Regions from separate parts of the Streptomyces sp. NPDC028991 genome, predicted to be linked through region 2. Evidence: riboswitches for the same ligand, from Rfam matches in the RefSeq annotation. Region 2 holds a riboswitch; the other holds the start of a gene.

Region 1 (7,086 bases), on a different contig from region 2:
GGTTTTGCCCCCGGTCCGTACGCGTCGAACGCCCCGTCGGGGCAGCCGCGGCAGGAGGATCCGTCCATGTCGGCCCTGGTGTGTACGAGGTGCGGTAACCGCAACGCGGAGAACAGTCGCTTCTGCTCCAACTGCGGCGCGCCGCTGCGTGCCGGGGCGGTTCCGGAGCGTGCGTCCGAGACGACCTCCACGATCTCCATCTCCGGCCTGGAGGCGTACGACGCCGAGGTCACCGGCCAGACGGCGATGCCGGCGCTCTCTCCCGAGGCGCAGGCGGCCGTCGACGCGCTGCCGCTCGGCTCCGCGCTCCTGGTCGTGCGCCGCGGTCCCAACTCCGGCAGCCGCTTCCTGCTGGACGGTGAGCTGACCACCGCCGGACGTCATCCGCAGAGTGACATCTTCCTGGACGACGTGACGGTCTCGCGTCGGCACGTGGAGTTCCGCCGCAGTCCCGACGGCTCGTTCACGGTTGCCGACGTCGGCAGCCTGAACGGCACCTACGTCAACCGCGAGCGCATCGACCAGGTCGCCCTGTCGAACGGTGACGAGGTGCAGATCGGCAAGTACCGACTGGTCTTCTACGCGAGCCAGCGGGGTTACTGACCCGCCCCCGGGCACCCGCCCGGGGTACAGGTACCTCAGGGAAGGTCCATGCTTCAAACACCGAGCGACGGTGCCGGGCACGGCGCCGTCGCCACGGACAGTGGGCTGATGAGCATCGGCGCCGTGCTGAACGCGCTGCGTGACGAGTTCCCCGACGTCACCATCTCCAAGATCCGCTTTCTGGAGTCGGAAGGCCTCGTCGAGCCGCGGCGGACCCCGGCCGGGTACCGCAAGTTCAGCGCGCACGACGTCGAGCGTCTCGGCCAGGTGCTGCGCATGCAGCGGGACCACTACCTGCCGCTCAAGGTGATCCGCGAGCACCTGGACGCGATGGAACGCGGCGAGGCCGTGCCGTTGCCGACGCTGGGCCGGCAACGGGACGGGGAGACCTTCCCGGACCTCGCCGAGGGGCCCACGGTGGCCCGGATCGGGCGGGACGAGCTGCTCGCCGCGGCGGGCGTCGGCGAGCAGGAGCTGAAGGAGTGGGAGTCCTACGGGCTCCTCACTCCGCTGCCCGACGGGGCCTATGACGCCGAGGCGGTCACCGTGGCGTCACTGGTGGTGGAGCTGGGACGGTTCGGCATCGAACCGCGGCACCTGCGGGTGATGAAGGCCGCCGCGGACCGGGAGGCCGGGCTCGTGGACCAGGTGGTGGCCCCTCTGAAGCGCCACCGCAACCCCCAGACCAGGGCCCACGCGGAAGCCCGTGCCAAGGAACTGGCGGGGCTGGCGGTGAAGCTGCACGCGGCGCTCGTGCAGACCGCCCTCGGGGTACGGCTGCCCTGAAACGGGCGCGTTCGCGGACCCGGAACGTCCACCCGGCCCCGGCCCGACTACCCAAATGTCCCGGGCACGGCCTAGGGTTGCTGTGTGAACGAGCTCGATGTCGTAGGTGTCCGGGTCGAGATGCCCTCCAACCAACCGATCGTGCTGCTGCGCGAGGTGGGAGGCGACCGCTACCTCCCCATCTGGATCGGGCCGGGGGAGGCGACGGCGATCGCCTTCGCCCAGCAGGGCATGGCTCCCGCACGGCCGCTGACCCACGACCTGTTCAAGGACGTGCTGGAAGCCGTCGGCCAGGAGCTCACGGAAGTACGCATCACGGACCTGCGTGACGGGGTCTTCTACGCCGAGCTGGTCTTCGCGAGCGGCGTCGAGGTGAGCGCCAGGCCGTCCGACGCCATAGCGCTGGCCCTGCGCACCGGAACGCCGATCTACGGCAGCGACACGGTGCTCGACGACGCAGGCATCGCCATCCCGGACGAGCAGGAGGACGAGGTGGAGAAGTTCCGCGAGTTCCTCGACCAGATCTCGCCGGAGGACTTCGGGACCAGCAATCAGTGAGGCGCGCGGGGCAAGATCCTCCAAGGCGCCGCGCGGACCCTCCTCCGGGCACATTCGGCTAGCCTTTCCCCGCGGTTGGGCACGCGAAACCACTCGTAGGGTGATTATCACTCGGCGTGCCGAGTGTGGCGATCGTTGACGCACCCTTGGTGACTGCCTACCGTCGAGGAGGCAGGTCAAGGACGGAGGTCGGCGTGAGAATCAGCGGCGACGGTACGGCTGGGGGTGGCCCCGGGCAGAGCCTCGGGGCAAGCGGTCCGTACCCTCCCACGAGCTCTCGGCTCCGCGCCGGCGGGGGGCATCCCCGGCACGGCGGGGCGGCCGACCCCGCTCCGCAGCGACCGGCTGCCGTGCCGAGCAGCGGAGGGGCTACGTCCATGGCGTCCGAGCAGATCGGCTACCGCGGGCCGACGGCCTGCGCGGCCGCCGGTATCACCTACCGGCAGCTCGACTACTGGGCCCGTACGGCTCTGGTCGAGCCCAGCGTGAGACCCGCGCACGGATCCGGCACGCAGCGTCTGTACGGCTTCCGCGACGTGGTCGTGTTGAAGATCGTTAAGCGCTTCCTGGACACCGGGGTGTCGCTGCAGAACATCCGCTCCGCCGTCCAGCACCTCAGGGAGCGCGACTTCCGTGACCTGGAGCGCGTGACGCTGATGAGTGACGGAGCCACGGTCTACGAGTGCACCTCGCCCGACGAGGTGCACGCCCTGCTCCAGGGCGGGCAAGGCATCTTCGGTATCGCCGTCGGCGTGGTCTGGCGCGACGTGGAGAGCGCCCTCTCACAGCTGCACGGGGAACGGATCGACACGGGGGAGACCCTGGTCGGGCACAATCCGGCCGACGAACTGGCGCGGCGGCGCAACCGGGCGGTCTGACACACGCGGGCTGAACCGCGGTCTGCACACGCGCCCTGAACACCACAGCGGCGCGAGCGGGGCATTGTCAGTGGCGTAGGGCAGCATCGGAGATGTGAGAACCGCGCCCACGATCCTGCATCTCGACATGGATGCCTTCTTCGCCTCGGTGGAGCAGGCGTCCAAGCCGAGTCTGCGCGGGAAGGCGGTCGTCGTGGGCGGGCTCGGGCCGCGCGGCGTGGTCGCCACCTGCTCCTACGAGGCGCGGGTCTTCGGCGTCCACTCGGCGATGCCCATGGGCCAGGCGCGGCGGCTCGCACCCAACGCCGCGTACCTCGTCCCGCGCTTCGAGCTCTACCGGTCGATCAGCGAGCAGGTGATGCGGCTGTTGCGCGAGCTGTCACCGCTGGTGGAGCCGCTGAGCCTGGACGAGGCCTTCGTGGACCTGGAGGCCGGTGGGACGGCCCGGGACGCCGAATCGGCGCGGCTGGCCGGGGCGAGGCTCCGCGCGGACATCCGCGCCGTCACCGGCGTCGCCGGGTCCGTGGGACTGGCCGCCTCCAAGATGCTCGCCAAGATCGCTTCGGAACAGGCCAAACCCGACGGGCTGGTCCTCATCCCGCCGGGGACGGAGCGGGCCATGCTCGAGCCGATGACCGTGCGGACGCTGCCCGGGGTGGGGCCGGCCACCGGAGACCACCTGCGGCGGGCCGGGATCACCACGGTCGGGGAAATCGCCGAGGCGGGCGAGGACGAGCTCGTACGGCTGCTGGGCAAGGCGCACGGGCACGCCCTCTACGCCATGGCACTGGCCCGCGACGAGCGGCCCGTGGTGGCCGAGCGGGAGACCAAGTCGGTGTCCGTCGAGGACACCTACGACGTGGACATCCACGACCGGGTGCGGGTCGGCGTGGAGGTCGGGCGGCTGGCCGACCGGTGCGTGCGGCGGCTGCGCGGGTCCGGGCTGTCCGGGCGGACCATCGTGCTCAAGGTGCGCCGGTACGACTTCTCCACGCTGACCCGCTCCGAGACGCTGCGCGGGCCCACGGACGACCCGGCGGTGGTGCGGGAGGCCGCGGCCCGGCTGCTGGACTCCGTGGACACCACCGGGGGCGTGCGGCTGCTCGGGGTCGGCGTCAGCGGGCTCGCCGACTACACGCAGGAGGACCTGTTCGCGCAGGCGGCGGGGGACCGCGCCGACGAAGTCACCGAGGAGCCCGACGCCGAGCCCGTTCCCGAGGACCGGCCGGTCCCCGTCGAGCGCCGCTGGCCGTCGGGTCACGACGTGCGGCACGCGGAGTACGGACACGGGTGGGTGCAGGGCAGCGGGCTGGGGCGGGTCACCGTGCGGTTCGAGACGCCGTACTCGGAGACCGGCCGGGTGCGGACCTTCCCGGTGGACGACCCGGATCTGACACCGGCGGATCCGCTGCCGCTGGTCCCGCCGCCCGTGCCGCGAAGACCTGGGGACACCGGGCCCGCGACCGCCGGGGCCGACCGGGGCCTCGACACGGGCATCGACACGGGCATCGACACGGGCCTCGGCCCGGAGGCCGGCCCGGGCCACGGTACGGGGCCTGACGCGGAGACCGGCACCAAGCCCGACGCGGAGACCGGCATGGGGGTCGGAGTGGGAATCGAAACGGGGATCGGTATGGAGACGGGCATGGACACCGGCATGGGGATCGGCATGGGGAACGGCACGGGGCCCCATGCGGGGGCCGGCCCGGCAGGGCGGGAGCATGCGGCCCCCGGTCAGGGCGTCGTCCGGCGTACAGGGGCGCCGGAGGCCGGTGGCGCCTGATCGGCGAGGCCGGCCGAGCGGGGTCCGCCGCATCCGGGACGCGCGGGCGGGAAGGAGGGCACCGACGAGAGCGCCGCCCAGGCCGTCAGCTCTCCTCCTTGCCCTGGCCCGCCAGTTTGCCGAAGTCGTGGTCGGGGGCCGGGGGAGGAGCGGCCACGTCGAGGCCGTAGTGGTGGTAGAGCTGGAGTTCCTGTTCCGGCGAGAGGTGGCGGCCGACACCGAAGTCGGGAGCCTCCTTGATCAAGGCCCGGTCGAAGGGCACGCGCAAGGTGCCGTCGACCAGCTCGCTCGGCTCCAGGGGCACGAAGGCGTCCCGGCTGAACAGCCCGGTGCGTATGGCCGCCCATTCGGGGTCGCCGGTGGCGTCGTCGAGATAGACCTCGTCGACGGTGCCGATCCGGGTGCCGTTGCGGTCGAACGCTTTTCGGCCGATCAGGTTGCGCGGGTCGATGTCGGTACGCACGAGGCCCTCCACTTGATCGCACTGGGGTCGCGCACCAGCCGACCAACCAGCCGCCGAAATCATCCGTAGTACTACAAAAGAGCACATAGGGCCGGTCGGCCACTCGAGGTCCGTCGGCGACCTCGCTGGTACCCTGGCAAACGGCTGCTGACCCCGCGCGGGAGAGTCCTCCGGACACCACCGGAGGCGCCGAAGGAGCAAATCCTCCCCGGAATCTCTCAGGCTCACGTACCGCACGGACGAGGTCACTCTGGAAAGCAGGGCGGGTGTCGACGGCTTCCGCTCTCACCGACGGTGAAAGCCGGGAGAGCCTTCGGGCCCGCCCGGTGAAGCTCTCAGGTCGAGATGACAGAGGGGGAGGCCGTACGGGTACCCGCGCCGTGGTGCCCCTCGAAGGTCGTCAGACCAGGAGGCCTCCGCAATGACCACCCATCGCACTCCGCTCTCCGAGCTCGAACAGGCAATGCCTTTCGAGCAGCGCCACATCGGCCCCGACCACGAGGCACGGGCCAAGATGCTCGCGCAGGTCGGTTACGGTTCGCTCGACGAGCTGACGGCCGCCGCGGTGCCGGATGTGATCAAGAACGCCGACGCGCTCGACCTGCCCGGCGCGCGATCCGAGGCCGAGGTGCTGGCCGAGCTGCGCTCGCTCGCCGACCGCAACCAGGTCCTCGACTCCATGATCGGCCTCGGCTACTACGGCACCTTCACCCCGCCGGTGATCCTGCGCAACGTCATGGAGAACCCGGCCTGGTACACCGCCTACACGCCGTACCAGCCGGAGATCTCCCAGGGCCGTCTCGAGGCCCTGCTGAACTTCCAGACGATGGTCGCCGAGCTCACCGGTCTGCCGACCTCCGGCGCCTCGCTGCTCGACGAGGGCACCGCGGCCGCCGAGGCCATGGCACTCTCCCGGCGCATGGGCAAGAACAAGAAGGGCCTCTTCCTGGTCGACGCGGACGCCCTGCCGCAGACCATCGCCGTGATACAGACCCGCGCGGAGCCGACCGGCGTCGAGGTCGTCGTCGCCGACCTGAGCGAGGGCATTCCCGCCGAGGTCGCGGAGCGGGAGATCAACGGCGTCCTGATCCAGTACCCGGGTGCCTCCGGTGCCGTCCGCGACATCAGGCCGGTCGTCGACCGGGCGCACGAACTCGGCGCCCTCGTCACCGTCGCCGCCGATCTGCTCGCGCTCACCCTGCTCACCTCGCCCGGCGAGCTGGGCGCCGACATCGCGATCGGCACCACGCAGCGCTTCGGCGTGCCGATGGGCTTCGGCGGGCCGCACGCCGGCTACATGGCGGTGCACGAGAAGTTCGCGCGCAGCCTGCCCGGCCGCCTGGTGGGTGTCTCCGTGGACGCGGACGGCAACAAGGCCTACCGCCTCGCCCTGCAGACCCGCGAGCAGCACATCCGCCGTGAGAAGGCCACCAGCAACATCTGCACCGCGCAGGTGCTGCTCGCCGTCATGGCCGGCATGTACGCCGTGTACCACGGGCCCGAGGGGCTGCGGGCCATCGCACGGCGCACCCACCGGTACGCCACGGTCACCGCCGCGGGTCTCGCGGCCGGCGGCGTCGAGATCGTCCACGGCGCCTACTTCGACACCGTCACCGCCCGGGTGCCCGGCCGGGCCGCCGAGGTCGTCCACGCCGCTCGCGAGAACGGCGTCAACCTGCGGCTCGTCGACTCCGACCACCTGTCGTTCGCCTGCGACGAGACCACCACGCGTGCCCAGGTCGGCGGCGTGTGGAACGCCTTCGGCGTCGAGGGCGACATCGAGGCGCTGGACGCGGCGACCGAGGAGACGCTGCCCGAAGCGCTGCTGCGCACCGACGACTTCCTCACCCACCCCGTCTTCCACCAGTACCGCTCCGAGACCGCGATGCTGCGCTACCTGCGCCGCCTCGCCGACCGGGACTACGCGCTGGACCGCGGCATGATCCCGCTGGGCTCCTGCACCATGAAGCTCAACGCGACCACCGAGATGGAGCCGGTCACCTGGTCCGAGTTCG
Region 2 (7,086 bases):
AGATCTCCAGCAGGCCCTCGCGGATCTCGTCCTCGTCGCGCCAGGACCGCTCGTTCTCCAGCATCAGCGCGGAGATGGACAGGCCCGTCTCGCGGGACAGGCGCAGCAGCTCGTCGCCGGTGCGGAAGGGGTACTTCAGCACCGTGTCGTCGAGCACGATGCGGTCCGCGCCCACCGCCTCCTCGTCGACGACGAAGCCGCCGCCGACCGAGTAGTAGGTCTTGGCCAGCACCTCGGCGCCCTGCGCGTCGTACGCCCACAGCGTCATGCCGTTGGCGTGGTAGGGGAGGGTCTTGCGGCGGTGCAGGACCATGTCGTCGTCGTAGGCGAAGGCGATCTCGTGCTCGCCGAGGAGGCGGATGCGGCCCGACGACCTGATCGTCTCGACGCGGTCGTCCGCCGTCTCCACGTCCACCGTGCGCGGCGAGTCGCCCTCCAGGCCGAGCAGCACCGCCTTGGGCGTGCCGTGGCCGTGTCCGGTGGCGCCGAGGGAGCCGTACAGCTCGGCGCGGACCGAGGCGACGGAGCCCAGCAGCTCCTCGTTGCGCAGGCGGCCGGCGAACATGCGGGCCGCGCGCATCGGGCCGACCGTGTGGGAGCTCGACGGGCCGATGCCGATCGAGAACAGGTCGAAGACCGAGATGGCCACGGGGACTCCTCAGAACGGGGGTGGTGCAGAGGTGGTGCTTCGGGGCGGGGCGCCGGGCCCGCTTGTGGCGGGTCCGGCGCCCCGTACTCGCGGTGTCTACTTGTTCAGACTCGGGTACAGCGGGTGCTTGTCGGCCAGGGCCTTCACCCGGGCCTTGAGCGCCTCCGCGTCGTAGGACGGCTTCAGCGCCTCGGCGATCACGTCCGCGACCTCGGCGAAGTCCTCGGCCGTGAAGCCGCGGGTCGCCAGGGCCGGCGTACCGATGCGCAGACCGGAGGTCACCATCGGCGGACGCGGGTCGTTCGGGACGGCGTTGCGGTTGACCGTGATGCCGACCTCGTGGAGACGGTCCTCGGCCTGCTGCCCGTCCAGCTCGGAGTCGCGCAGGTCGACCAGGACCAGGTGGACGTCCGTGCCGCCGGTCAGGACGGACACGCCCGCCGCCTTCGCGTCGTCCCGCACCAGGCGCTCGGCCAGGATGCGGGCACCCTCCAGCGTACGGCCCTGGCGCTCCTTGAAGTCCTCGCTCGCGGCGACCTTGAAGGCGACGGCCTTGGCGGCCACCACGTGCTCCAGCGGGCCACCCTGCTGACCGGGGAAGACGGCGGAGTTGATCTTCTTGGCCAGCTCGGCCGTGGAGAGGATCACACCGCCGCGCGGGCCGCCCAGCGTCTTGTGCGTGGTGGTCGTCACGACGTGCGCGTGCGGGACCGGGTTCGGGTGCAGGCCCGCCGCGACCAGACCGGCGAAGTGCGCCATGTCGACCATCAGGTACGCGCCGACCTCGTCCGCGACCTCGCGGAACGCGGCGAAGTCCAGCTGCCGCGGGTAGGCCGACCAGCCGGCCACGATCAGCTTCGGCCGGGTCTCCTTGGCGAGGCGCTCCACCTCGGCCATGTCGACCTGGCCGTCCTCGCCGACGTGGTACGGGACGACGTTGTAGAGCTTGCCGGAGAAGTTGATCTTCATGCCGTGGGTCAGGTGCCCGCCGTGGGCGAGGTTCAGACCCATGATCGTGTCGCCGGGCTTGAGCAGCGCGAACATCGCGGCCGCGTTGGCCTGGGCGCCCGAGTGCGGCTGCACGTTGGCGTGCTCGGCGCCGAAGAGCGCCTTGACCCGGTCGATGGCGATCTGCTCGACCACGTCGACGTGCTCGCAGCCGCCGTAGTAGCGGCGGCCGGGGTAGCCCTCGGCGTACTTGTTGGTGAGGACCGAGCCCTGGGCCTCCATGACCGCGACCGGGGCGAAGTTCTCCGAGGCGATCATTTCCAGGGTGGACTGCTGGCGGTCCAGCTCGGCGTCGACGGCGGCGGCGACGTCGGGGTCCAGCTCGTGCAGGGGGGTGTTCAGAAGGGACATGCGGTCGTGACTCCTCAGCCGGCGGTGAAGGCGGTGTACTCGTCGGCGGAGAGCAGGTCGGCCGGCTCGTCCGTGATCCGCACCTTGAACAGCCAGCCGCCCTCGAAGGGGGCGCTGTTCACCAGCGACGGGTCGTTGACGACGTCCTCGTTGACCTCGGTGACCTCGCCGGAGACGGGGGAGTACAGGTCGGAGACCGACTTGGTCGACTCCAGTTCGCCGCAGGTCTCGCCCGCGGTCACCGAGTCGCCGACCTCGGGAAGCTGGACGAAGACGACGTCACCGAGCGCGTTGGCCGCGTGCTCCGTGATGCCGACCGTCGAGGCGCCGTCCTCGGCGCCCGACAGCCACTCGTGCTCCTTGCTGTAGCGCAGCTGCTGGGGGTTGCTCATGGCCTGAATTCTCCTGTACGCGAGGGAGTGCTGGTGAAGGGGGCTACTGATGAAGGAAACCGCTGAGACCGCTGGTGAGCAGCGAGGACGCGCGCGGGACGACAGGACCCCGCCGCCCGGTGCCAGTGTGCAGTGTCTACTTCCGGCGCTTGTAGAACGGCAGCGCCACGACCTCGTACGGCTCGTGACTGCCCCGGATGTCCACGCCGACACCCGCCGTGCCCGGCGCCGCGTGCGCGGGGTCGACGTACGCCATGGCGATCGGCTTGCCCAGCGTCGGGGACGGCGCCCCGGAGGTGACCTCGCCGATCACCTCTCCGCCGGCGACGACCCGGTACCCGGCGCGCGGCACCCGGCGGCCCTCGGCGACCAGGCCGACCAGGACGCGCGGCGGGTTCTGCTCGGCCCGGGACGCGGCCTCGGTCAGCGCGGCGCGCCCGACGAAGTCGCCCTCCTTCTCGAACTTCACCACCCGGCCGAGCCCGGCGTCGAAGGGCGTCAGCGCGGTCGTCAGCTCGTGCCCGTACAACGGCATGCCCGCCTCCAGGCGGAGCGTGTCCCGGCAGGACAGGCCGCACGGGACCAGCCCGGCGCCCGCGCCCGCCTCGGTCAGCGCCTGCCACAGCCGCACGGCCTGCTCCGGCTTCACGAACAGCTCGAAGCCGTCCTCGCCGGTGTAGCCGGTGCGCGCGATGAGCGCCGGGACGCCCGCCACGGTGCCGGGCAGTCCGGCGTAGTACTTCAGGCCGTCCAGGTCGGCGTCGGTGAGGCTCTTCACGATGGCCGGGGACTCGGGACCCTGCACGGCGAGCAGCGCGTACGCGTCGCGGTCGTCGCGGACCTCGGCGTCGAAGCCGGCGGCCCGCTCGGTCAGCGCGTCCAGCACCACCTGGGCGTTGGAGGCGTTGGCGACGACCATGTAGTGCGCGGACCCGGCCTCGGTGTCGGCGAGCCGGTAGACGATCAGGTCGTCCAGGATGCCGCCGTCCGCACGGCAGATCATGGTGTAGCGGGCGCGGCCCGGCTGCACGCTGCCGATGTTGCCGACCAGCGCGAAGTTCAGCAGCTCGGCGGCCTGCGCACCGGTGACCGTGATCTCGCCCATGTGCGAGAGGTCGAAGAGACCGGCCCGGGAGCGCACGGCGAGGTGCTCGTCCCGCTCGGACCCGTAGCGCAGGGGCATGTCCCAGCCGGCGAAGTCGGTCATCGTCGCGCCCAGCGCGCGATGCGTGGCATCGAGCGCGGTACGGCGGAGTTCTGTACTGCTCATCGGTCGGTCGTCTCCCAGGACAGGACGTGGCGAGGTCGATCCTCCCCATCTGTCATCGAAACCTGAGAGGTTCGCCACGACCACCGGAGCACGGCGATCAGGACTTGCACCTTGGGTGGGGCAGCCCGTCGAGGGGCGGCCCGCTTTTCAGATGTGCCTCGCCCGCGCGGTAACGGGGCCTGAGAGATTCAAGGGAGGGACTTGCTCCTTCGGCGCCCCGGCGCGGCCGGGGACTCTCCCGCGCGGATTCAAACGGCCGGTATGCAGTTGGCGCCGCCATCATTGCACGCCCGGCCGATCCATGGCAGACCGTGATCTGTAACCGGCCTGTGGCAGTAAGCGCACGAAAACGCGAGACCTGCGCATTACCTTCTCTTTACACTCGACGGGGATGGTGACTCGTGAACCGCCCCAGGGGAGGACGATCACGGTGAACAGGACCACGGCGTACGCCACGACCTCGGGTCTCGCGCTGCCCAAGCAGCCCGTCGCCCCGGCACCGGAGGTGTGCGCCGAGCTGCCCGCACCCGTCGTCCGCGACCTGCGGGACCGCGACGGCCGCAGCCCGCACGCCCTGCTCTTCGGACCCCGGGACCTGGTGGTGATCACCGGCCTGCCCGGCAGCGGCAAGTCCACGCTGATGAAGCGCACCGTGCGCGGACCGCGCATCGACTCGCAGGACACCCGCGACCGCTGGGACGGCCGCATGCCGCGCTTCCTGCCGTACGGGCTCTACCGCCCCTTCGTCCGCCTCGCCCACTACGCCGGACTGCGCCGGGCGCTGCGCTCCGGCGAGGGCGTCGTCGTGCACGACTGCGGCACCCAGGCCTGGGTGCGCGCCTGGCTGGCCCGGGAGGCCCGCCGCCGGGACGGCACCCTGCACCTGCTGCTCCTCGACGTCGACCCCGACGAGGCCCTGGCCGGCCAGCGCGAGCGCGGCCGGGGCGTGTCGAGGTACGCGTTCCTGCGGCACCGCACGGCCAGTACCCGCCTGCTGCGCGCGGTGACCGAGGGCGCCCTGCCCGCCGGCTGCACCTCGGCGATCCTCCTGGACCGGTCGGCGGCGGACACCCTGCGCCGGATCGCCTTCACCGGGTGACGCACCGTAGGGCGGCAGGGCCGAACGGGTTAGCCTTTTCAGCCACAGCAGCGGTACCAGGCAGGCGGTAGGCAGATGGACATCCCAGGGGGCATCCCGGCGGACTTCTCCGCCGGATTCCCGGCGCAGGCGCACCCCCACCCGCACGGCGGGTGGCCCGGCAACGAACTGGAGGAGGTGCTGTCCGCCTCCCTCGGCGTACGGGGAGCCGGCGGCCGCATCGTCGAGGTGCTCGGCCGCAGCTTCCTGTGGATACCCCTGCCCAACGGCGGCGGCCCCGACAGCGGCCCCCTCGACCTGCCCTCGCTGGAGATCGAGGGCCAGGCCTACGTGCCGGTGTTCAGCTCCGAGGAGCAGCTCCGCCAGGTCGCGGGCGCGCAGATGGCGTACACCGTCGCCCCCGCCGCGGAGTTCGCCCGCGGCCTGCCCCCGCAGGCCGGCATCGCCGTGAATCCGGACGGCGTGATCGGCATCCCGCTGCCGCCGCCGGCCGTGGCCGAGCTGTGCCGGGCCGGCCGCACCCCGCTGGACGGGCCCGCGTCCGGCGGCCGGGTCCGCCTCTTCGAGCCGGACTGGCAGGACGACCCGGTGGACTTCCTGGCCGCGGCCTCCGCCGAGTTCGCCGCCGTCGGCGTGGTCCGCACCGCCCGCCGCTGCCTCGCCGCCGTCGAGACCGCCGACCCCGTCATGTTCGTCGGCGTCGAACTCACCCACTGGGAGGGTGACGCCCGCGCCCTCCCCCTGGAAGCCCTGGGCCGGGCCCTCACCCGGGCCCCCCTCGACCGGCAGGTCAACCTGGTCCTGCTGGAGGCGGCCCAGGATCCGGTCTGCGACTGGATGCGGGCCAATGTCCGCCCGTTCTACGACCGGAACCTGTGAAGTCCGGTCAGGGCAACGCCGCCGGGGGCGCGGGGAACCGAGCGCCCGGCGCACGACGAACCCGCGGTCGCAGGACGACAGCACACCCCGAGCTCATAGACACCCCCCGCCGGACGGAGCCTTAAGCTGGTGTCGTAGCCGGGGAACTTCTCGAAGGGGCGATACGCGTGAGCGCCAGCGGCACCACGACCGGTCAGGTCGAGCACATGCTGCGCCAGGTGACGCCCGGGCGCTACGACGCCTACGAGGCCCTGCTGCGTGCGCTCGCCACCCCCACGTCCGGCCAGGTCTGGATGCTGCTCTGGCACGGGCAGGCCGGCTCCCCGGACGCCCAGTACGGGAACATGGAGGTCGACGGCTACGGCTACGCGCCCTGCGTCACCTCCGCACAGGAGCTGTCGGCCAGCGGCTGGAACCGGTCGTACGAGGTGGTCGACGGACTCGAGGTGGCCCGCGCCCTCTATCCGGACCACTACGGCCTCTGGCTCAACCCGCACGCCGCGGGCGGCGGCGTCGGCATCCCCTGGCTGGACCTGCGCCGCATCGCCTCCGGCCTGGACCGCCAGCCCGCCGGGCCCCTGCGCCTGTCCGAACCGGCCATCGAGGTCCCCCAGTTCTACGCCCTGCTCGCGCAGAACGCCCACCGCACCCCCGCGGTCCGCGCGCTGCGCCGGGCCTGGGTGCAGCCGGCGCTGGGCGCGCCGTATCTCGCCATCGGCCTCGACGTGTACGACACTTCGCCGCCCGCCGTCGACGCGGTGCGCGGGATGATGCAGCAGTCCGTCGGCGCGGTGCCGGACGGGCTGCCGGTGTCGACGGTGGCGATGACCGACGCCCACGACCCGGTCGCCATGTGGCTGCGCGCCCACGCCCGGCCCTTCTACGACCGCGAGGCCCACGTGGCCGCTCCCGCCCAGGCGCCCGCGGGCGGGTACGGATACCCTCCGGCCGGAGGCCGGTACTGACCGCCCCAGGGCCTGCCCCGTCGGCGGTGGGCGGACATCTTCGCGCGTAGACGAGGGCGTAAGGCGCCCCCGCGCCCCCGATGTCCCAACTCGTCCGCGTCCGACCCCCGTTACCCAGCGTCCGGATAACGGAACACCTCAAACAGCATCACGGTTGCGCATCCATTCCCCGTCAAGTCTGGCTACAGATCGCCAAAGCGTTGAAGACTCCCGCAACAAGGGGTGATGGTTCGCCCTTGTGTACGACGGACTGATCACGCCGCTACAGCGGCAAGTGCGGGCCGGCTACCGCCGGTTGAGAGGGGTCCCTGCCAGATGACGGCACCATTGCACGAGCCGACCGCGGAAGCGGCCCCAAGTGCTGCCGAGGAAGCGGCGGTTGCCGGCGCCGACGCCAAGGCGGTACAGGGACGTTCCCTGGGCCGGATCGCCTGGGAGCGCCTGAAACGGGACAAGCTGGCCCTGACGGGCGG

What was found. Region 2 has a riboswitch for glycine ahead of gcvT (glycine cleavage system aminomethyltransferase GcvT). Riboswitches for the same ligand answer to the same signal wherever they lie in the genome.
Region 1: linked by a shared signal. The riboswitch ahead of gcvP (aminomethyl-transferring glycine dehydrogenase) and the one ahead of gcvT (glycine cleavage system aminomethyltransferase GcvT) in region 2 are both predicted to bind glycine.

Annotation. Positions count from the first base shown of each region.
Region 1 covers NZ_JBVHVP010000003.1:536,293-543,378, reverse strand. The annotation lists gene ACZ4V1_RS10190 (FHA domain-containing protein) at 1-603, shown strand, start outside; gene ftsR (transcriptional regulator FtsR) at 652-1,389, shown strand; gene ACZ4V1_RS10180 (bifunctional nuclease family protein) at 1,474-1,947, shown strand; gene ACZ4V1_RS10175 (MerR family transcriptional regulator) at 2,142-2,825, shown strand; partial or broken gene ACZ4V1_RS10170 (DNA polymerase IV) at 2,920-4,245, shown strand; gene ACZ4V1_RS10165 (PRC-barrel domain-containing protein) at 4,694-5,071, opposite strand; glycine riboswitch at 5,220-5,315, shown strand; gene gcvP (aminomethyl-transferring glycine dehydrogenase) at 5,493-7,086, shown strand, end outside.
Region 2 covers NZ_JBVHVP010000019.1:74,069-81,154, reverse strand. The annotation lists gene ACZ4V1_RS28685 (L-serine ammonia-lyase) at 1-649, opposite strand, end outside; gene glyA (serine hydroxymethyltransferase) at 746-2,008, opposite strand; gene gcvH (glycine cleavage system protein GcvH) at 2,023-2,400, opposite strand; gene gcvT (glycine cleavage system aminomethyltransferase GcvT) at 2,537-3,670, opposite strand; glycine riboswitch at 3,710-3,827, opposite strand; glycine riboswitch at 3,828-3,921, opposite strand; gene ACZ4V1_RS28665 (AAA family ATPase) at 4,101-4,769, shown strand; gene ACZ4V1_RS28660 (enhanced serine sensitivity protein SseB) at 4,845-5,648, shown strand; gene ACZ4V1_RS28655 (enhanced serine sensitivity protein SseB C-terminal domain-containing protein) at 5,816-6,613, shown strand; gene ACZ4V1_RS28650 (ABC transporter permease) at 6,929-7,086, shown strand, end outside.